Regions from separate parts of the Providencia sp. Me31A genome, predicted to be linked through region 2. Evidence: predicted binding sites of a transcription regulator. Region 2 holds the regulator's gene; the other holds the start of a gene.
The links. The regulator sigma-54, encoded in region 2, starts transcription at its own class of promoters, with help from an activator protein. The targets are predictions, from matches to a motif close to GTTGGCACANNTTTCGCTNT.

Region 1: glnA (glutamate--ammonia ligase) is a predicted target of sigma-54. The motif match lies at 7,513-7,532, and genes of this name have one in related genera.

What each region holds. Positions count from the first base shown of each region.
Region 1 is NZ_JBKQGZ010000019.1:101,925-113,853, forward strand. It holds gene ACLPIE_RS16245 (NCS2 family permease) at 1-676, shown strand, start outside; gene yihI (Der GTPase-activating protein YihI) at 1,038-1,553, shown strand; gene hemN (oxygen-independent coproporphyrinogen III oxidase) at 1,759-3,132, shown strand; gene glnG (nitrogen regulation protein NR(I)) at 3,312-4,766, opposite strand; gene glnL (nitrogen regulation protein NR(II)) at 4,776-5,825, opposite strand; gene glnA (glutamate--ammonia ligase) at 5,982-7,391, opposite strand; gene ACLPIE_RS16275 (PadR family transcriptional regulator) at 7,755-8,630, opposite strand; gene typA (ribosome-dependent GTPase TypA) at 9,063-10,886, shown strand; partial or broken gene ACLPIE_RS16285 (IS6 family transposase) at 11,199-11,889, opposite strand.
Region 2 is NZ_JBKQGZ010000001.1:101,469-113,397, reverse strand. It holds gene ptsN (PTS IIA-like nitrogen regulatory protein PtsN) at 1-271, opposite strand, end outside; gene hpf (ribosome hibernation promoting factor) at 365-652, opposite strand; gene rpoN (RNA polymerase factor sigma-54) at 675-2,120, opposite strand; gene lptB (LPS export ABC transporter ATP-binding protein) at 2,161-2,886, opposite strand; gene lptA (lipopolysaccharide ABC transporter substrate-binding protein LptA) at 2,892-3,458, opposite strand; gene lptC (LPS export ABC transporter periplasmic protein LptC) at 3,460-4,035, opposite strand; gene kdsC (3-deoxy-manno-octulosonate-8-phosphatase KdsC) at 4,052-4,612, opposite strand; gene kdsD (arabinose-5-phosphate isomerase KdsD) at 4,627-5,595, opposite strand; gene mlaF (phospholipid ABC transporter ATP-binding protein MlaF) at 6,065-6,868, shown strand; gene mlaE (lipid asymmetry maintenance ABC transporter permease subunit MlaE) at 6,875-7,657, shown strand; gene mlaD (outer membrane lipid asymmetry maintenance protein MlaD) at 7,661-8,158, shown strand; gene mlaC (phospholipid-binding protein MlaC) at 8,194-8,823, shown strand; gene mlaB (lipid asymmetry maintenance protein MlaB) at 8,823-9,113, shown strand; gene ibaG (BolA family iron metabolism protein IbaG) at 9,455-9,709, shown strand; gene murA (UDP-N-acetylglucosamine 1-carboxyvinyltransferase) at 9,762-11,024, shown strand; gene degS (outer membrane-stress sensor serine endopeptidase DegS) at 11,120-11,929, opposite strand, start outside.

The DNA.
Region 1 (11,929 bases), on a different contig from region 2:
ATTGGGTGATGTGAAATTTGCGGGTGTGTTTTCAATGCCGCCAAGCATCTCTAGTGTGGTTGGCCAAGTGGATTTTAAAGGCTCTTTAGATATCGCGTTATCAGGGGTGATTTTCGCCTTTATGTTAGTTAACCTGTTTGACTCATCGGGCACTATGATTGGTGTGACCGATAAAGCAGGGATCACCAATGAGCGCGGCACTTTCCCGCGTATGAAGCAAGCTTTGTATGTGGATAGCTTAAGTTCAGTTGCAGGCTCTGCAATGGGCACTTCATCGGTGACCGCGTATATTGAAAGCTCTTCAGGGGTTTCTATTGGCGGTCGCACTGGTTTAACGGCGATTGTTGTCGGTATTTTATTCTTATTGACCATGTTTATTTCACCGCTAGCGGGTATGGTTCCGGCTTATGCGACTGCGGGCGCATTAATTTACGTGGGCGTTCTGATGACCTCAAGTTTGACTCGTGTGAAGTGGGATGATTTAACGGAGTCTGTCCCTGCATTTATTACGGCAGTGATGATGCCATTTAGTTTCTCGATTACGGAAGGTATTGCGTTGGGCTTTATTGCTTATTGTGCAATGAAAATTGGTACAGGGCGCTGGCGTGATCTGGGGCTGTGCGTGATTTTAGTCGCAGCGATGTTTTTACTGAAGATGGTTCTTGTCGACGCTTAAAATGCGCTTCATATTTTGAACTGTAGCAGTGTTAGCTACGTTTGCTAACCCTAGTCACATACTTTTGTCTGCGTCTAGGGATTAGCTTCTCTTGCCACAGCTCAAACTATTTAGAATTACTCAGTATATTTTGTATAGCGGTGCAATTTTTTAAATTCATTTAATGAGTTAGACATTTCTCTTTCTTCTATTCGAATCCCTCTACATGCAACACAAATTATTTAAGGTATAATCATTAAAGTACTGTTGCGAAGGCACAGTGAAATAAAAAATCCACTGAACTTGCAAACTAGTGCTTTCCCCCCTAATGGGAACCTGCTAGATTTCGCAGCAGAAACTGACTTTATCAAGGTATCAGACCATGAATTCACCAAAAAAACCGGCTGCTAAGCCAAAGAAAAAGTATCGTAAAACTAAAGAAGAGCTAAATGCGGAAGGACGTGAGCGTAAGCGCGAGAGAAAACATCGTGGTCATAAATCCGGTAGCCGTAACCAAGAATCCGCTTCTAATGGAGCAAAAGGTGTGCAATCTACTATTGCAGACCCACGTCTTGGTAGTAAAAAACCCATTCCATTAATTGTCGAAGATAATAAACCCGCTGCGCGTCCAGTGGTGAAAGAAAAGTCAGTTGCTAAAGAAAAACTGACGCCAGAAAAAGAGCTGGAAATGCTGGAAAGTGATGATCGCTTAGATAGCATTTTAGCGCGTCTGGAAGATGGTGAAACCATCACAGCAAAAGAACAGCAGTATGTTGATACGTGTTTAGATCGTATCGATGAACTGATGAATATTCTTGGTATTGAATATAGTGAAGAAGAAGAGGAAGAAGACGAAGAAAAACTTGATGACATTATGCGCATCTTAAAAAGTAAATAATTTCGTTTAAACGATCCCTCGTGCTCGCGGGGGATTTAGCTATTTTTCTGCTAACACACTTTTCTTTGATGTTGCATCAAGTCTCTTTTCGCTAACATATTTATAATATTATGTAAGTTGTGAAACTTTCACACTCATCAAATAACAATTAAATAAGGTGCAACCCGCTGTTATGGTTTGATCTTTGGGTCAATTGAGGAATGTTATGTCAGAGCAAAATATTGTTTGGGATCTTTCTCTCATTCAAAAATACAATTATTCAGGGCCACGTTATACCTCGTATCCCACCGCCTTGGAATTTAATCAAGATTATGATGAGAATGCGTTTGTTCAAGCAACGCAACGTTATCCCGAGCGCCCTTTATCGCTCTACGTCCATATTCCTTTTTGCCATAAGCTTTGTTACTTCTGCGGCTGCAATAAATTAGTGACTCGCCAAAAGCATAAGGCGGATGAATATCTACAAGTTATCGAAAAAGAAATTATCCAACGAGCCTCATTATTAAAAGGCCGTATCGTGACCCAAATGCATTGGGGCGGTGGGACGCCCACTTATCTTGATAAAGCCCAAATTAGCCATTTAGTTGGTTTATTGAAAAAGCATTTCCATTTTGCGGATGAGATGGAAATGTCCATCGAAATCGACCCGCGTGAGATTGAACTAAATATGATAGACCACTTGCGCCATGAAGGGTTTAACCGCTTAAGCATGGGAGTACAGGATTTTAATAAAGAAGTTCAGGTGCTGGTTAACCGTGAGCAGGACGAAGAGTTTATTTTTGCCCTGATTAAACGAGCCAAAGAAATGGGGTTTACCTCAACGAGTATTGATTTGATTTATGGTTTACCAAAACAAACTCCTGAAAGTTTTGCATTTACTCTTAAGAAAGTGGCAGAGTTATCACCAGACAGACTCAGCGTATTTAACTATGCCCACCTGCCTAATTTATTTGCGGCGCAACGTAAAATCAAAGAGGCAGATTTACCGAGTGCAGAGCAAAAATTAGATATTTTACAGGACACTATTGCCACTCTCACTGGCGATGGTTATCAGTTTATTGGTATGGATCACTTTGCGCGTCCAGAGGATGAGCTCGCCATCGCACAGCGTGAGGGGATTTTACATCGTAACTTCCAAGGGTACACCACCCAAGGTGATTGTGATTTGTTGGGGTTAGGCGTTTCTGCGATCAGTATGTTGGGGGATAACTACGCGCAAAACCAGAAAGACTTGAAAACCTATTATGCACAGGTTGAAGAGCAGGGGCATGCTCTGTGGCGTGGGTTAATGTTGACGGATGATGATTGCTTACGCCGTGATGTTATTAAAACGTTGATTTGCAATTTCCAATTGAATTTCGCGCAAATTGAAGAGCTATACCCAATAGATTTTAAATCTTACTTTAAAGAAGATTTAGAGTTATTGAAACCGATGGCTGAAGATGGGTTGGTTGAAATGAGCGAAGCGGGTATCAAAGTAACTCCACAGGGGCGTCTGCTTATTCGTAATATTTGTATGTGTTTTGATGTGTATTTGCGCAATCAGATGAGGCAGCGCCAGTTTTCCCGCGTCATCTGATGTTCGTCATATTTCGTGCTGCCACTTTGTTGTTTTCATTCAGCCATGCGGGTTACATACTTAGTGTGTGCTCCCCGTGCTGTCTTCATTTTGACGCCTAGTGGCAACGCGAACTATAAAATGTAGCATAGGCAGAAAAGCTGCGGGTACATGAGTCTAAATAGGCGCTATAAAGTTGGTTATTCAATCCCTAATTCTTTTAATTTGCGGGTTAAAGTGTTTCTCCCCCAGCCTAATAAACGGGCGGCTTCTTGCTTATGGCCATTCGTGTATCGTAATGCGCAATTGAGCATGGTTCGCTCAAGTAATGGCACTGTTTGTGAGAAAAGATCTGTTTTTCCTGCCATTAAGGCACTATCTGTCCATTTTGCTAATAATTCAAACCATTCTTCGTTGTTAACATGTTGTATTTGACTTATGTTTGGCTGAGATTTTGCCTCTGTCGTATTTTTTACAAGGTGCTCTTCCAATAAGTCGTCAGGGAGGTCTTGTGGTAAAATTTCTTGGCTAGCAGCCATGACAGTTAGCCAACGGCAAACGTTCTCTAATTGGCGCACGTTACCCGACCAGTAATAGCGTTGAAGGATTTTTTCGCTATCAGGGTGCAGTACTTTACTTTCAACACCTAACTCTTTGGCAGTATTTTGCAAAAAGTAGTGGGCGAGCCGAGGAATATCTTCAATGCGCTCACGCAATGGCGGTAGTTGTACGCGGATGACATTCAGACGGTGGAATAAGTCTTCCCGAAATAGTCCTTCTTCTACGCGTTTTTCTAAGTTTTGATGAGTTGCGGCGATAATGCGCACATCTACGTTGACAGGCGTATAACCGCCAATACGGTAGAATTGCCCTTCCGCAAGCACGCGCAATAAACGGGTTTGTACATCCAAAGGCATATCGCCAATCTCATCTAAAAATAACGAGCCATGGTTCGCTTGCTCGAATCTACCTTGGCGGACTTGCGTGGCACCCGTGAAAGCGCCTTTTTCGTGACCAAACAGCTCGGACTCTATTAAGTCTTTAGGAATAGCCGCCATATTTAAGGCAATAAAAGGCTCATTAACGCGAGGGCTGTGTTGGTGTAATGCATGGGCAACTAACTCTTTCCCCGTCCCTGATTCACCGTTGATGAGCACACTGATAGATGAGCGTGATAGGCGGCCGATGATCCGATAAACTTCTTGCATTGCAGGAGCCTCGCCAATCATGGTTGAAGAAACAACGGGGGCGGGTTGTTTAGCTTCACGGTCAGTATGGTTTTGTTCTCGGCTATGATTAAGGGCGCGTTCGACTAATGCGACAGTTTCATCAATATCGAAAGGTTTGGGGAGATAATCAAATGCCCCTGATTGATAGGCATTCACGGCAGCATCAAGGTCTGAGTGCGCTGTCATGATAATAATCGGTAAAAGGGGGTGCGATTGTTTAATGGTATTTAGCAGCTCAATACCATTTGTGCCTGGCATACGGATATCAGAGAGCAACACATCAGGGCATGAGGCTTCTAAGGCCGCGAGAACGGCATCAGCACTATCAAAGCAGGTACAGGTAAACTCTGCATTATTGAGTGCGCGCTCTAATACCCAACGAATAGAACTGTCGTCATCAACAACCCAAATTTTTCCCTGCATCATGGTTATCTCCTATTTCTTAATGGGTAGATAAATGGAAAACTCAGTGTGCCCCGGCCAACTGGTGAACTCGATTTTTCCTGCGTGTTGATCGACTAAACTGCGAGCAATTGATAGGCCAAGCCCAGTACCATCAGGTCGCCCACTGACCATGGGATAAAACAAGGTATCTTGAATTGCTAATGGAATACCCGGACCGTTATCTTCAATATCAATACGTGCTGCAAGGCGATAGCGTTCGCCTTGTAACATTACCTGAAAGGCCGTGCGCGTACGCAGCGTTATATTACCCTCTGTTCCAGCTAGTGCTTGCAGTGCATTGCGTGTCACGTTTAACAACACTTGCTCGATTTGGTCAGGGTAATACTCTAAATCAGGCAAACTCGGATCATAATCACGAGTGAGTGTTACATTATCGGGTTTTTCTAAGGATACCAAGCGGGTCACATTCTCCATTATATGGTGAATGCTTTGCTGAGTTTTTGGCCCAGGGTATTGTGGCCCAAGTAACCTATCAACGAGCACACGCAGGCGATCAGCCTGCTCAATGATAACTTGTGTATATTCATTAAGTTGTGGGTCTGGCAGTGCCTTCGACAATAATTGTGCCGCCCCTCGTAAGCCGCCGAGAGGGTTTTTAATTTCATGGGCGAGCCCACGAATTAATTCACGCGCCGCCAGTTGTTGGGCATTTTGCGCCAATTCTTGGCTAAGGCGCCGTTGGCTGTCTAATTGGGAAAGCTCAACCAAAATAAATTGCTCAGAAAATGGCTGTGCACTAAATGACATCACATGGGAATGGTTATTAAAGACGAGTGTGACTTCGTTTTCTGTAAAGCTGTGGCCTTCTTTTAAGCTACTTAGCATGAGTTCATCATTTAAGGAACAGTAACTAAATAACAATGGTAGCGGAGTACCATAAAGCTTACGTTGGCTTTGGGTTAAAATCTGGAGAGCGGCGTGATTCGCATAATGGATAACCAGATCGTAATCCAAAATCAGTACACTATTAATCAGGGAATCGAGCAGTTGTTCGGGTGCTGGCAAATGTTCGGTTTTCATCTAATGTTGCTCCTGCACTATTTTGGTGCATTATACCTGATAGACCTAACATCCGATATTCGATTTTTGCACCATCACTATTGTAGAGAGAAAAGGCCCCATCGAAAGATGGGGCAAGTGCTTCACGGCAACAAAGACTAACAGTGGAACGGCGTGTTACACACTGTAGTACATTTCAAATTCGAGAGGGTGCGGTGCCATACGAACACGCTGAATATCGCTACGGACTAATTCGATATAAGCGTCAATGGCATCGTTCGTGAATACGCCTCCACGGGTTAAGAATTCACGGTCTTTATCTAACTCAGCCAATGCTTCGTCTAAAGAGCCTGATACAGTTGGGATTTCTTTAGCTTCTTCAGGCGGTAAGTCGTATAAGTTTTTATCCATAGCATCACCTGGGTGAATTTTATTGATGATGCCATCAAGGCCCGCCATTAACTGTGCAGAGAACGCTAAATATGGGTTTGCCGCAGGGTCTGGGAAGCGAACTTCAATACGACGCGCTTTGGTGCTTGCCACTACAGGGATACGGATAGAAGCAGAACGGTTACGAGCGGAATAGGCTAACATAACAGGTGCTTCAAAGCCTGGGACTAAGCGCTTGTATGAGTTAGTTGTTGGGTTAGTAAATGCGTTCAGTGCACGGGCGTGTTTAATGATACCGCCAATATAATACAACGCCATTTCAGATAAACCGCCGTATTTATCACCTGCAAACAGGTTCACTCCGCCTTTAGATAAAGACATATGGCAGTGCATACCGGAGCCATTATCACCCACTAAAGGTTTTGGCATAAAGGTTGCTGTTTTCCCGTAAGCATGTGCAACATTGTGAACAACATATTTATAAATTTGTGTTTCATCTGCTTTTTTAGTCATGGTATTAAAGCGGGTAGCCACTTCATTTTGACCTGCAGTTGCCACTTCATGGTGATGAGCTTCAACCACTAGCCCCATTTCTTCCATTGTTGTACACATAGCAGAACGTAAATCTTGTGAAGAATCAACGGGAGGGACAGGGAAATAACCACCTTGTACCGCTGGGCGATGACCTTTGTTTCCACCTTCATATTTAGTGCCTGTATTCCATGCCGCTTCGATATCATCGATATGATAGTAGCTGCCATGCATGTTGTTGCCGAAACGGATGTCGTCAAAGACGAAAAACTCAGGTTCCGGTCCAAACAGAACGACATCAGCGATTTTGCTAGAGCGCAGGAAATCTTCAGCACGTTTTGAAATCGAACGTGGATCTCTGTCATAACCTTGCATTGTACCCGGCTCTAAAATATCGCAACGGATAATTAAGGTGACATCAGCAAAGAATGGATCTAACACAGCCGTTGATGCATCAGGCATTAATACCATGTCTGATTCATTGATACCTTTCCAACCACCGATAGATGAACCATCAAACATCTGGCCTTCTTCAAAGAAGTCTTCGTCAACTTGGTGAGCAGGGATAGTGATGTGTTGCTCTTTACCTTTAGTATCGGTAAAACGCAGATCAATAAATCTAACATTGTGCTCTTTAATTAACGATAAAACATGTTCAGCGGACATTCTCGGCTCTCCTGATCGGGTCTAATCAACAAATCACACATAAAATTGGCAGATATGTTTGTTGGTTTGTCTGGCGTAGCAGTGTAGGGAAAAAATACGCCGCTCGCTCAATGTAAATAGATAAGCGAAAAGCGTGCCAACTTTTTTAAGTATAGTAAATACTGATTGTTACGTGTACATGATAACAATGTTGATTAAAAATAGGGCTTAATTGCACCATATTGATGCAATTTTCTAAAGGAGTTGCACTATTTTGGTGAATATAATGAGGCGGGCTCAAAAAAGAGTCAAACTTTGGGCTTAAAATTAAACCCAAAGCTGAATTTGACTGAATGAAGGTGTGTTGCGATGAATGTTTTATCTTTATTCATCATCGTTAATAGTTAATAACGTATTCACTTCTTCTATTTGTTTTACAGCATCATTGATGATAGAAGCGATTTGGCGCGTTTGTTCTTCATTGAGCTGTTTTAAAACCATTTTATGGCGTAACAGAGCTTTAAAACGGCTGACTGCCATTTCAATGTCTTCCGTTAAATTACCGCCATGTTGCATATCGCGGGCTTTGGCTAACTTGCGGGCAATAACTTCTTCGGTTTCTTTGTTCTGCACTAAATGTTCAGCGCCTTCAGGGGTTATCGTGAAGCTCTTACGATTACGTTCCACGATTTGTGATTCCAAAAAACCTTGCTCTTCGAGTAGGGTTAATGTTGGGTAAATCACACCTGGGCTCGGTACATATAAACCGCTAGAGGCTTCTTGAATGTCTTTAATAATTTCGTAGCCATAGCTTGATTTTTTCGCAACCAATGAGAGTATCATGATATGAAGATCACCGTGGTCGAATAAACGGCGTAAGCCTTTTCCTCTACCACGACCTCTTTGGCGTTCTTCACCATGACAGCGTTCACTGTGTCTATGACCGTGGCGACCTTCACCATGACAGCGTTCACCGTGTCTATGACCGTGACGCCCCTCACCATGACAGCGTTCATCGTGTCTATGACCGTGGCGACCTTCACCGTGACCGCGTTCATCGTGTCCATGACCGTGACGGTTATCGCCATAATAATGGTCACCATGACTACGATGATCGCCACCGTGACAGCATTTATCGTGATCATGGCGGTGTTCGCTACGACCGTGACGGCCTTCAGCACCACAGCAACCATCGTGGTGACCGCGTTGATTTTCGTCATGGTGTGCATAATAGACATGACGACAAGATTTAATTAGCATATAGTTACTCCTTAGTTTGTAACTTTAGATATATCGAATTCATTTTATACAAACACTATATTTAGATATATCTAATTCGTCAATTTAGATATATCTAAATGACACAAAAAGACATTAAAAGTGGTAGTTAAGAAAGAAAGTCTATTTTTTATTCTTTTTTTAGGCTGTGAATATTAAATTTTTAGCGTATTATTCTGTAACTTTGTGGTTTCTTGGTGCTGATACTCACTATTTTATTGGGGATTTTGGCACCGTTACGCAACTGGATGTTTTTTCGCTAAAAACTTTTTATACAGTGATGGGTTTCACATTTATTCCACTTGTGCGGAAAAACGTGTAAAATAACAGCAAATTAACGTAGAAAGTATACTTGGGCGAAATTCATGGCTCAAAAAGTATATTCCTTTCCTGTCAATTAAACGGTAAAAATCCTTGTCAATTCAAAATTTAAGAAACATCGCCATCATCGCTCACGTTGACCATGGCAAGACCACACTGGTGGGTAAATTACTACAGCAGTCAGGTACGTTCGGTGAACGTGAAACTGTTGATGAGCGTGTTATGGACTCCAACGACTTGGAGAAAGAGCGTGGTATTACCATTCTTGCTAAAAATACCGCTATCCAATGGAATGGTTATCACATTAACATCGTAGACACCCCAGGCCACGCAGACTTTGGTGGTGAGGTTGAGCGCGTTATGTCTATGGTTGACTGCGTTCTGCTGGTTGTTGATGCGATGGATGGCCCAATGCCACAAACTCGCTTCGTAACGCAAAAAGCGTTCGACCACGGTTTACGTCCAATTGTTGTTATCAACAAAGTTGACCGCCCAGGTGCACGCCCTGATTGGGTTGTAGACCAAGTATTCGACTTATTCGTGAACTTAGGTGCAACGGATGAGCAACTCGATTTCCCTATCGTTTACGCATCTGCATTAAACGGTATTGCAGGTCTTGACCATACTGAGATGGCTGAAGATATGACGCCTCTGTACGAAGCTATCGTAGAGCACGTTGCACCACCTGCCGTTGATATCGACGGTCCTTTCCAGATGCAGGTTTCACAGTTGGATTACAACAGCTACTTAGGCGTAATCGGTATTGGCCGTATTAAACGTGGTGTTGTTAAGCCAAACCAACAAGTAACTGTTATCGATAGTGAAGGCAAAACTCGCAACGGTAAAATCGGTAAAGTTCTGACTCACTTAGGTTTAGAGCGTATTGACTCACAACAAGCAGAAGCGGGCGATATCGTTGCTCTGACAGGTTTAGGTGAGCTGAATATTTCTGACACTATCTGCCAAGTGGGTAGTGTTGAAGCTCTGCCTGCATTAGCGGTTGATGAACCAACAGTTAGCATGTTCTATTGTGTTAATACCTCACCATTCTGTGGTAAAGAAGGTAAATTCGTGACTTCACGTCAAATCCTTGACCGCCTGAATAAAGAACTGGTTCACAACGTTGCACTGCGCGTTGAAGAAACTCAAGACCCAGATGCATTCCGCGTTTCTGGTCGTGGTGAGCTGCACTTATCTGTTCTGATTGAAAACATGCGTCGTGAAGGCTTCGAATTAGCCGTTTCTCGTCCAAAAGTTATCATTCGTGAAATCGATGGTCGCAAACAAGAGCCATTTGAACAAGTGACTTTGGATGTTGAAGAACAAAACCAAGGCGACGTGATGAAAGCGTTAGGTGAGCGTAAAGGCGAACTGCGTGACATGATGCCAGATGGTAAAGGCCGCGTGCGTTTAGACTACATCATTCCTAGTCGTGGTCTGATTGGCTTCCGTACTGAATTTATGACAATGACTTCAGGTACAGGTTTACTGTACTCGACTTTCAGTCATTATGATGATGTTCGTCCAGGTGAAATCGGTGGTCGCCAAAACGGTGTTCTGATCTCTAATGGCCAAGGTAAAGCAGTTGCTTATGCACTGTACAGCCTGCAAGATCGTGGTAAATTGTTCTTAGGTCACGGTGCTGAAGTGTATGAAGGCCAAATCATTGGTATTCACTCACGTTCTAACGACTTAACTGTTAACTGCTTAACCGGTAAAAAACTGACTAACATGCGTGCGTCAGGTACTGATGAAGCCACAACATTGTCACCACCAATTAAAATGACTCTGGAACAAGCACTTGAGTTCATTGATGATGACGAATTAGTTGAAGTGACTCCACTGTCAATTCGTTTACGTAAACGTCACTTGACTGAGAACGATCGCCGCCGTGCAAACCGTTCTAAAGAAGACTAATTTATAGTTTTAGTAGACAGCAAAAAGGCGCCTTACGGCGCCTGAGGTTGTTGACAAAGCGGGATAAAAGCGTGGTTTTTCCCGCTTTGTGTTATCAGCCGAAAATCAATTAATTGATTTTCCTAGTTTATTTTCGAAACCTATATGACTTGCTGCCAAACATAATATGTTTGTCTGCATTCTGAGGCGCCTTACGGCGCCTTTTTTATGGGTTAAGTTGTGGGTAAACACCGGGGCCAATAGGTAATCCTGCAAAGGGTTCTGTCGCATTAACAGTCAGTGGCTGCAACTATTCGCAGTTGGCCATTCTGTTTACGTAACTAGGGCATAGTATTGTTCTGACGGTGATAAGATGCAATTCCTGCTGAGTGAAAACTGGCTTTTCCGGAACATCGCTATTAACTCGATACCGGCTAGAATAATCTGCGCACACCGGAAAGACTTAAAACCCAACATAATCCGAGTTCGCCGCTTAATGTTGCGGTGATCTTGCTCTATGCGGTTATTCAGATATTTGTTTTGGCGTATCGTCACGGGCTTATAGCGCGTAAAGCCGACATTAAAATGGTCTACCGCAGCACGGTTAGCGCCACTTTTATCGAGAGTGACTGTCAAAGGGCACGGGTGCTGACTGATGGCCTGTTTAAAAAAACGTTTTGCGGCGGCGATATCACGTCGTCAGCATAAAATCGACTGTGTTGCCTTGTGAATCAACAGCGCGATACAGATAACGCCACTCCCCTTTGATTTTGATGTAAGTCTCATCGATATGCCATTTCTGATTGACAGGGCGCTTATATCGCTTTGCAACTTGGACTATGACTGGCACTAAACGTAAAATCCAGCGGTGCAGGGTTGAATGGTCAACGTAAATACCGCGCTCAGCCATCATTTCCTCGAGATTACGCAAGCTCAGGGAATACGCCAAATACCAACGCACACATTGCGCGATGATATCAGTGGGATAATGGAGACGTTTGAATGATTTTCGGATAAGAGACATGCGGATAACTCCGATTAAAAACGAGAGTTTACCGCGCAGG
Region 2 (11,929 bases):
CTAAATGTAAAAATACACCGACTGCGCGTGCACTTTCGCTTTCGCTTAGTTTTCCATGAGGAATGGCAATACCGCCGCCAATACCTGTAGTGCCTACTTTTTCTCTGGTTAATAACGCTTCAAATACCGTATTTTCAGGTAATTCCAACTCAACGGCAGCGAGCTCACTAATAATTTCTAAGGCGCGTTTTTTACTCGTGCATACAACATTATTACGTGTACAGGCTGATGATAAAACAACGTTTAATTGGATTTCTGTATCACTATTCATTTTTTTGTTCACTTAGGACTACAAAACCAGATGATGTATGCCACCATCTGGTTTGAAACATTCATCGGCTAGTTAATAAGCCGTATCAATGTATTAATATTGTCTCAATTTTTCTTTATGTTTGGTTAATTGGCGCGATAGCTTGTCTACTAGCAAGTCGATAGCTGCATACATGTCGTTTTCTTCCGCGGATGCATGGAGCTCTGCTCCATTGACTTGCACGGTTGCTTCAGCAATTTGCTGAATTTTTTCAACTTTCAAGACAACTTGGATACTATTAATACGATCAAACAATTGCTCTAGTTTCTTGAGTTTTTTCTCAACAGTTTCGCGCAATGCTGGAGTAACTTCAATATTGTGTCCAGTAATCTGAAATTCCATACAACCTTCCTTACTTTATCAATTAAACCAGTTGTTTACGCTGGTTTGAGGGCGGAATAGATAACGATTCACGATACTTAGCAACAGTTCGACGAGCGACTTGAATACCTTGTTCTGCCAGCATACTCGTCAATTTACTGTCACTCAATGGTTTTGCTGGGTTTTCCGCAGCAACCAGTTTTTTCACCAACGCTCTAATTGCGGTTGAGGAGGCTTCACCACCTGTATCCGTACTGACATGGCTGGAGAAAAAATACTTCAACTCAAAAATGCCTCGAGGGCTATGGAGAAACTTTTGAGTTGTTACTCGAGAGATGGTTGATTCATGCATATCTACCTGATAGGCAATATCGGCCAATATCATCGGTTTCATATGTTCTTCACCCAACTCAAAGAATTCTTGTTGTTGCTCTACAATACAGGTTGCCACTTTTAATAATGTTTCATTGCGGCTTTCAAGGCTTTTAATTAACCATTTTGCATCTTGTAGATGGTTACGAATATATTGTGCATCACCATCGTTTGTTGAATTATCAGCTAGCGAAGCATAATGATTATTAATACTTAGCTTAGGAATGCTATCTGTATTTAGCTCAACTTGCCAGTGTCCCGCTATTTTTTTCACTAAAACATCAGGAATAACATATTCTGATTCCCCTGTATTGATGGATTGGCCTGGTTTAGGATTTAGTGTCAGGATCAGATCTATCGCAGTTTTTAGAGTATTTTCTTTTAAACGGGTTAACTTGCTTAGTTGCCTAAAATCACGGTTAGCCAGTAAATCAATATGATTGCTAATAATTAGCCTTGCTTCTTGCAGCCCACTGGTTTCTTTCGGGTACAGTGAAAGTTGGATAAGCAAACACTCTTTTAAATCCTGAGCGGCGACACCTAATGGGTCAAAATGCTGAATGCGTTTTAGAACGGCAACCACTTCTTCTAAGCTAATTTCAGGATTATCAATCCCTTCATGAATATCAGAGATTGTACTAGTGAGATAGCCGGAATCATCAATTGAATCAATAATTGCAGTCGCTATTGCTCTATCTGTATCGGAAAAGGGCGTAAGTTCAGATTGCCAAGTCAGATAATCCTGTAAAGTTTGCGTGGTTTCACCTTGATAAACAGGAAGTTCATCAAAACTATAGTCAGTACTAGTACCAGAAGGTGTTCCAGCAGTATAGATTTCATCCCAATCAGCATCCAAAGGTAACTCATCAGGGATATCATGATTTTCTAAAGCATCTTTGGTGTCAAGTTCACTGCTATCCGTGCCATCATTCAAGGCGTCAATCGTTTCTACGTCAGAACTAAGCTCTTCTTGTTCAAGAAGTGGATTGCTTTCGAGAGCGAGTTGGATTTCTTGTTGTAGCTCAAGTGTAGACAGTTGCAACAAGCGAATAGCCTGTTGCAACTGAGGGGTCATTGCGAGTTGTTGACTGACTCTAAGCTGCAAACTTTGCTTCATGAATGTGCTTTATTCCCCCTGAAAAAAATGACACGGTGGTTTATAAACGGAAACCTTCACCTAAATAAACACGTTTAACTTGCTCGTTTTCTAAGATCATGGCTGGCGTTCCATGAGCAATCAAGTGACCTTGGCTCACAATGTATGCTCTTTCACATACATCTAATGTTTCACGCACGTTATGGTCAGTAATTAATACGCCCAATCCGTAATCTCTTAAGTGTTGAATAATTTTTTTGATATCTAAAACTGAAATTGGGTCGACACCTGCAAACGGCTCATCAAGTAAAATAAACTTAGGGTTAGCGGCGAGTGCTCGTGCAATCTCAACACGGCGACGTTCACCCCCAGATAGAGATTGCCCCATGCTATCGCGAAGGTGAGTAATGCTAAATTCTTCCATCAATTCTTCAGCACGCTCTTTACGCTGTTGTGAGTTCAGGTCATGGCGGATCTCTAAAACAGCCATTAGGTTATCATAAACGCTTAGGCGACGGAAAATAGACGCTTCTTGAGGAAGATAACCGATCCCTCGACGTGCACGCTCATGCAACGGCAGAAGGCTAATATCTTCACCATCAATCAGAATTTTACCTGCATCCCGCTGAACAATACCGACCACCATATAGAAGGTTGTTGTTTTACCGGCACCGTTTGGCCCCAATAGACCAACAATTTCACCTGATTTAACTTCAAGGCTGACGTCTTCAACAACCTTGCGTTTTTTATAGGATTTAGCCAGATTTTCTGCGGTTAGTGTTGCCATAACGATTATTTACTCTTACTCGTGTTTGCTGATGAATTTTTATTCGCGGCAGGGCCTTTTTCTTGTAGCTGTGCTGGTAGGAGCACGGTCGTTACACGCTTGCCTTTATCACTAAATGCTTCCATTTGCTGCGTCGGGACGGTATAGGTGATTTTGTCACCTTGAATATTACTGTCTAGTTGTTCAAGGTAGGCATTGCCCGTTAAAGTAACCAGTTGTTTATCAACTTCATAACGTGCTTTATTAGAATGGCCTTTAATGGGTTTGCCATCATCTTGTAACTGATAAAACGTAACAGGGCTGCCGAAAGCTTCAATGACGATTTTATCAGAGTCGCCGCTTGGTCGAGTGACCACAACTTTATTCGCTCTAATATCAATAGAGCCTTGTTTGAGAACGACATCATCCGTAAAAATGGTGACGTTTTTCTCTAAATCAAGAGATTGTTTGACTGAATTAATCGTCATTGGCTGCTGCGTGTCACTTTTTAAGGCCATCGCAGGAAGGCTAAGCGCCAAAATTGCACTGGCAACAGCTCCTTGAATAAAACGCTTCTTAGTTACTTGATTCATTTTAATGCTCTTCTGGTTGTAACACGTAATGAGTTTTCACGTCCTCGATTAATTCAGCGGTTCTGGTGCGAAGGTTTCCCTTCATTTTTAAACCCGTTGAATTAAGACCTTGACCGATAATGGTCACTTTATCGTCAGATGAAACGTCTTGTGTTGTCAAATTGACAACTGCACTCTCAGTTGTAATTCGTTGGATTTGTGAGTCTTTGGTTAAGCTATCGACCTGAACATCACAATATAGATATAAAACTCTATCATTGGTAAGCCTCGCCTTGAAGGCTGTAACTGTCCACGTTGGCTCACCCGCTTCGTTATAAGTGGTTAAAATTGGCTTTGAAAACCACGTAATTTTCCCTTCAGTGTAATTATCTATTTTATCGGAAACGAGTTTATACGCTAAATTTCCGGTTGGATTATAGACAAAAGTCACTGAATCATCAGTTTGATAATTGGGTTGTCCATCATTGATTACTTTATCCTCTGAGTTTGCAGAGTCAGTACCCGCTAAATTCCAGCCAATAAGGCCTAGAGCTATTAAGGATAAAATAATGACTAACCACTTTTTCACATTGCTCATGAATTCAATCTATTCGTTATATCGATAAACCTTTCGCTTCTTCCAATTTACCTTGGGAAAGAAGGATGAGGTCACAAAGTTCACGGACTGCACCTTTGCCACCGCCGATCCGAGTGATGTAATCAGCTTTGGGTAATAATAAAGGGTGTGCATCAGCGACGGCGGCGGATAAGCCTACTTTTGCCATCACTGGCCAGTCAATCAGGTCATCGCCAATGTAAGCGACCTCTTCATCTGTTAACTGTAGTGTATCTAACAGTTCGCGATACGCCAAAATCTTATCGCTTTGACCTTGGTAAAGATATGTAATGCCTAACGTTTGTGCTCTATCTTCAAGGAGTTTTGCTTTTCTGCCGGTGATAATAGCCACTTCAATGTTAGACGTTAATAAACAGCGAATGCCATAACCATCACGAACATTAAATGCTTTGAGTTCTTCGCCATTATTTCCCATATAAATCAAGCCATCAGACATAACACCGTCAACATCGCAGATCAATAATTTAATTTTCTCTGCTTTAGCTAAAATAGTTTTGGCAACAGGGCCGTAGCAGGTATCCAAATTTACAGACATCATGATGTTTCCTTATGTTAAACAACACCTGCTTGAAGTAAATCGTGCATATGCAGCACACCAATTAGCTTATCGCCATCAGCAACGAGTAAAGACGTGACATGCTTAGATTGCATTAAATTTAGCGCCTCAACCGCTAGTGTAGTTGGAGAAACACGAATTCCACCAGGGGTCATGAGGTCGGCAATCTTAGCATTATTCAGGTCAATGCCCATATCGAAGATGCGGCGTAAGTCCCCATCGGTGAAAATACCTTCGATATTCATGTTGGCATCACAGATCACCGTCATTCCTAGTTTTTTACGTGTAATTTCAACTAAAGCTTCACGTAAAGACGCGCTTTTAGGAATATGGGGGATATCATCTCCCGTATTCATTAAATCACGAACAAGAAGTAAAAGTTTGCGCCCAAGTGCGCCACCTGGATGCGAAAGTGCAAAATCATCAGCAGTAAAACCGCGTGCCGTTAATAAAGCAATGGCGAGAGCATCCCCCATAACCAGTGTCGCGGTTGTACTGGTTGTTGGTGCTAATCCAAGAGGGCAAGCTTCTTGGGGAACTTTTATGCATAAATGGATATCAGCATATTTCCCCATATTACTATCAGGGTTATTAGTCATACAGATTAAGGGAACTTTAATTCTTTTTAAAACAGGTAGTAGGGCTAAAATTTCCCCAGACTCACCTGAATTTGAGATAGCTAACACCACATCTTTATTGGTGATCATGCCAAGATCGCCATGGCTAGCCTCTCCCGGATGAACAAAAAATGACGGTGTGCCTGTACTGGCTAATGTTGCGGCAATCTTACGTCCAATATGCCCCGACTTTCCCATTCCCATAACGACAACTTTGCCCTCACAGCTGAAAATCAACTGGCAAGCACGGTCAAAATCATGATTAATATATTGTTCGAGGTTTTTTAATCCTTCGTGTTCGATATGGAGAACTTCTTTACCTACTTTCTGAAAATCGAAGTTTGACATTTCTAGTTCCATGCGTAGCTTTTAAGTTAATCGGATTCGCGAAATCAAATTGTATAACGAATACTTAGTATCGGTAAGTATTTTGTCTGTTAAGCCATTTTTAATGATATTTTTGCACCTAGTCGTTATTTTCTTTTATATTTGAGATAGGTAAAATACTGTTTCATTAGCATCTTGAACTAAAAATATACCCGCGAATTCGCGTATTCTTATGTCAGTAAATTACGGCGTTCTAAGAGCTATTCGCTGTTCTTTATGAAATATTTTCCTAACTATAGGTAAATTACATAAGAAAATATCTATTTTGCTGAGATAAAAAGCAGCTGTAGAATTACTTATCATATTTTCGACGCTATAATACTATAAATTCTATTTTATTGTGATATTTGACGATTTTCAGTTTATCTTTCGGTAACATCTGAACGGATAAAAGCATATTCAGACATGATGTATAACGAGTTATTTAACAATGCAAGCACAGACAGACAACTTAATTGAAGTACGGAACATGTCCTTTACTCGCGGGAGTCGGAAAATATTTGAAAATATTAATCTGGCAGTTCCTCGTGGGAAAATTACGGCAATTATGGGGCCATCAGGAATTGGTAAAACCACATTGCTGCGCTTGATTGGTGGCCAGTTGCGGCCAAGTGAAGGTGAAATTTGGTTTGATGGTGACAACATACCCGCATTGTCGCGTTCAAAGCTGTATCAGTCGCGTAAAAAAATGAGCATGTTATTCCAGTCGGGGGCATTATTCACGGATATGGATGTTTTCAACAATGTTGCTTTTCCACTGCGTGAGCATACAGATTTACCCGAATCGTTGATTCATACTACAGTGATGATGAAATTAGAGGCAGTGGGGTTACGTGGCGCTGCAAAATTAATGCCGTCTGAGCTATCGGGTGGAATGGCGAGGCGTGCCGCATTAGCACGTGCGATTGCACTTGACCCGGATTTAATCATGTTCGACGAGCCTTTTGTGGGGCAAGATCCAATTACGATGGGGGTTTTAGTCAAACTGATTGACGAGCTGAATCAAGCGCTTGGAGTAACATGTGTGGTGGTGTCCCATGATGTTCCTGAGGTGTTGAGCATTGCAGATAATGCCTATATTGTTGCGCAGCAACATGTTATTGCTCAAGGCACAGGGGATGAGCTACGCGAGAACCGAGACCCAAGGGTACGCCAATTCTTGGATGGCATTGCCGATGGTCCCGTTCCATTCCGTTTTCCCGCCAATGATTATCTGGCTGATTTATTAGGGTAAAATAAGATGATAATAAAGGCGATATCAGCCTTCGGACGCCGATGGATTGAAGTTTTTTCTGCGTTTGGCCGAGCTGGCTATATGCTGTTTCGCGCCTTATTAGGTAAACCGGAGTTTCGTAAGCAGTGGCCGCTTCTGATGAAGCAACTGTATGCTATTGGCGTACAGTCTTTGCTGATTGTTGCAGTATCCGGGTTATTTATTGGTATGGTGCTTGGTTTACAAGGCTACCTTGTATTAACTACATTTAGTGCTGAAGCAAGTTTAGGCATGATGGTGGCACTTTCGCTATTGCGTGAATTAGGACCAGTGGTGACCGCATTGTTATTTGCGGGGCGGGCAGGTTCTGCATTAACCGCAGAAATCGGTTTAATGAAAGCTACCGAACAAATTTCTAGCCTTGAAATGATGGCTGTTGACCCGCTAAGGCGTGTTATAGCTCCACGTTTTTGGGCCGGATTCATTAGTATGCCATTGTTATCTTTGATTTTTGTCGCTGTTGGTATTTTAGGTGGCGCACTAGTTGGTGTTGATTGGAAAGGTATTGATGAAGGTTTTTTCTGGGCATCAATGCAATCTTCAATTGAATGGCGATTAGATATTGTTAACTGTGTAATCAAAAGTGTCGTTTTTGCTATCACAGTAACTTGGATAGCTCTATTTAATGGCTATGATGCAATTCCAACCTCGGAAGGGATCAGCCAAGCAACAACAAGAACCGTTGTGCATGCATCATTGTCTGTTTTAGGACTGGATTTTGTACTTACCGCACTGATGTTTGGGAACTAAGTCATGCAAAGTAAAAAAAGTGAAATATGGGTTGGTTGTTTCATGTTGCTAGCGATAGCAGCAATTATCTTTTTGTGTTTGAAAGTTGCTGATTTGAAATCGATTGGAAGCCAATCTACCTATCAAATATCTGCTTCTTTTGAAAATATTGGTGGCTTAAAAGAAGGCTCTCCAATCAAAGTTGGTGGGGTAGTGATTGGCCGAGTGGCGAGCATCACGTTAGACAAGAAAAACTATGTTCCTGATGTGAAGATTGATTTGCTAAGCGAATATGACAACATTCCAGATTCAAGCTCTCTATCAATTCGCACGTCTGGCTTATTAGGCGAACAATACATCGCGATGAATATTGGGCCTGATGATGAAGAATTAGGAATTTCTATCTTGAAAAATGGTGATCGCCTTGAAGACACTAAACCAGCAATGGTGTTAGAGGATCTGATTGGACAGTTCTTGTATAAAAGTAATGATAGCCAAGGGACAGAGCCATCTGCAAAATAATTTGCAGTTCCCTTTGAATAATAAAGGAATAAATTATGTTTAAACGTTTACTGATGGTTGCCATGTTGGTTATTGCCCCATTTGCGATGGCAGTAGATCAAACAAATCCTTATAAATTAATGGATGAGGCAGCGGCGAAAACCTTTAACCGATTAAAATCGGAACAATCGAAAATTAAGCAAGATCCACAGTACTTAAGAACAATTGTTCGCGAGGAGTTGCTACCTTACGTACAGATTAAATATGCAGGGGCATTAGTATTAGGGACTTATTATAAAGGCGCTACACCAGAGCAACGTGATGCGTATTTTAAAGCGTTCGAAGCGTATTTAGAACAAGTGTATGGTCAAGCGCTGGCGATGTATCACGGGCAAACTTATGAAATAGCGCCAGAACAGCCAATCGGTGATAAAAACATCGTTGCTATTCGTGTGACAATTACAGACAGCAACGGTCGTCCACCTGTTCGTTTAGACTTCCAATGGCGTAAAAACAGTAAAACAGGTTATTGGCAGGCCTATGACATGATCGCAGAAGGCGTGAGTATGATCACCACTAAACAGAATGAATGGGGTGATATTTTACGTAAGCAAGGCATTGATGGTTTAACTAAACAATTAGAAATTAGTGCCAAAGCGCCAATTACTTTAGAAGAGAAAAAGTAATGAGCCATTCGTTAACGTGGGAAATCACTGAAACAACGTTGCAATTCACTGGCACGTTAGATCGTGATTCGTTGATGACGTTTTGGGATAAAAGAAACTCATTATTAGATCATATCGAGAACATAGATGTTTCTGGCCTAACACATGTAGATTCAACGGGTTTGGCAATGCTAGTTCGTTTAAAGGGTGAGTTTCAAACGAAGGGACGTCCACTGAATGTCGTTGGCACCAGTGATAACTTGAACACGTTGATAGAGCTGTATGGGGTTCAAACAATGGTACTAAGTTAGGTTAAGTATCCTAAATTAGGTCAAGTTATGTAAAAATAAGCGCCTCTATGTGCTTTTGGGCACGAGAGGCGTTTTCTTTGGTTTAAGTGTGAGGCTTAATCCTTTAGGATAGAGGTTTATGCTCTTGTTATTCGTATTGCGACGTCCCTATACATGCAATTCGAGATATGTAGAGTAATATTATATACCTGTAATCCTTCAAGTTGCAGCGGTGTTGACTATGCTCAGTTAGCCGAGTCTCATAGTTTATCTATGTTTCCCGCTTATCTTCGCTTGTCGCCTACCTGCAACTCGAATTTTTAGGTGTATAAATCACAAATAATTAATAAAACTGAGTCATTATGGATATCAACGAAATTAAGCAAGTATTGATGGAAAAACTGTCTCTGGATGAGGCTATTGTTACTGGTGATGGCAGCCACTTTCAGGTTATTGCCGTCGGTGACATGTTTGACGGCATGAGCCGTGTTAAGCAACAGCAAGCAATTTATGCGCCTTTGATGGAGTATATTGCGGATAACCGCATTCATGCTTTGTCCATTAAAGCGTACACCCCTGCGCAATGGGAGCGCGATCGTAAACTTAGTGGCCTTTGATTTCAAAGCCTAAGCGAACAGCCTGTAAAATTCGACACACGAGAATACTTGAATGGATAAGTTTTTAGTTAAAGGTCCAACCCGACTATCGGGTGAGGTCACTATATCTGGCGCGAAAAACGCGGCATTACCAATCCTGTTCGCGGCTCTATTGGCTGAAGAGCCTGTAGAAATACAGAATGTCCCACATTTGAGGGATATTGATACTACTATTAAATTACTGAACCAGCTTGGCACTAAGGTCAAGCGCAACGGTTCTGTTTACGTTGATGCAAGCACAGTAACGACTTATTGTGCTCCTTATGACCTTGTTAAAACGATGCGCGCCTCTATATGGGCATTAGCGCCATTAGTTGCTCGCTTTGGTCATGGTGAAGTTTCTTTACCGGGTGGCTGTGCAATCGGTGCGCGTCCTGTTGATTTACATATTTCTGGTCTAGAACAATTAGGTGCCAATATTGTTCTAGAGGATGGCTATGTGAAAGCAACAGTAGATGGTCGTTTGAAAGGTGCAAGCATTGTAATGGATAAAGTCAGTGTGGGTGCGACTGTTTCTATTATGACAGCTGCAACTTTAGCTGAAGGCACAACAACGATTGAAAATGCGGCTCGTGAACCAGAAATCGAAGACACCGCAAACTTCCTAAATACTTTAGGCGCAAAAATTACGGGGGCAGGAACTGACCGTATTGTGATTGAAGGTGTGGAACGTTTAGGTGGTGGGACTTACCAAGTTTTACCTGATCGTATTGAGACAGGGACATTTTTAATTGCAGCTGCAGTTTCACGCGGGAAAGTTATTTGCCGTAATGCACGCCCAGACACTTTAGATGCTGTACTAGCAAAACTGCGTGAAGCGGGGGCAAAAATTGAAGTCGGCGAGGATTGGATCAGCCTTGATATGGAAGACAAGCGTCCAAAAGCTGTCACCTTACGTACTGCGCCACACCCAGGTTTTCCAACAGATATGCAGGCGCAATTTAGCCTATTAAACCTTGTGGCAGAAGGGGCAGGTATGATAACTGAAACCATTTTTGAAAACCGTTTTATGCATATTCCTGAGCTTATTCGTATGGGGGCTCATGCAGAAATTGAAAGTAATACGGTGTTATGCCACGGAGTTGAAAAACTGACAGGGGCACAAGTGATGGCGACAGATTTGCGTGCTTCAGCAAGCTTGGTGATTGCAGGATGTATCGCTGAAGGCACGACAACGGTTGACCGCATTTACCATATTGACCGTGGTTATGAGCACATTGAAGACAAACTACGTGGTTTAGGTGCAGATATTCAGCGAATTCATTCCGAAGATTAATAGCTTTGGTTGTGTGAATAAATTATTATTTATTTAACCAAAAAGGTTGTTCTATTTAAGAGCAATCTTTTTATTTGTATAGGATAATCAATCGGTTAGCCTGCTTGCCCTTCAGGGATTTCCTCAATAATGACATCAACATATTTAACTTCACCATCTCGTAAAATTTGTACGGCTGCCTTACTACCAGGGCGAATTTCAGCTACTAAATCCATGGTTTCTGCGGCCGAAACAGCGGGTTTACCATCAACAGATAAAATAATATCCCCTTGTAATATACCCGATTTAGCTGCTGGACTATTAGGTGCGACTTGGAATACCCGTAATCCTTGGATTTGATTGATATTATTATTATTAGTTCTAATTTGAGGGAGCTCACGTGCAGTGATACCGATATAACCCCGGATCACTCGACCATCGCGGATCAGCTTGTCCATAATTTTGGTTGCAAGGGCGGTTGGGATTGCAAAACCTAGCCCTTCAGAGCTAATGCCTTGACCCGCAGTAAATGAAAGTGTGTTAATACCCACTAACTCACCTTCAGTATTGATTAGGGCTCCACCAGAGTTACCCGAGTTGATTGAGGCATCGGTTTGTAAGAAGTTTTGCCGGCGTGTTGAACTTAATCCGACTCGACCAGTTGCACTGATGATGCCTTGGGTTACTGTTTGCCCAATATTATAAGGATTACCAATAGCCAGAACGACGTCTCCCACATGAGTGATACGTTGACTATTGATTGGGATCACGGGCAGATTGTCAGCGTCTATTTTCAGTACTGCTAAATCAGTTAAAGGATCAGAACCGACTAATAGGGCATCAAATATAGCACCGTCTTGTAAAGCAACGAGTATTTGATCTGGGTTATCAACAACATGTTTGTTGGTAATGATGTAGCCGTTTTG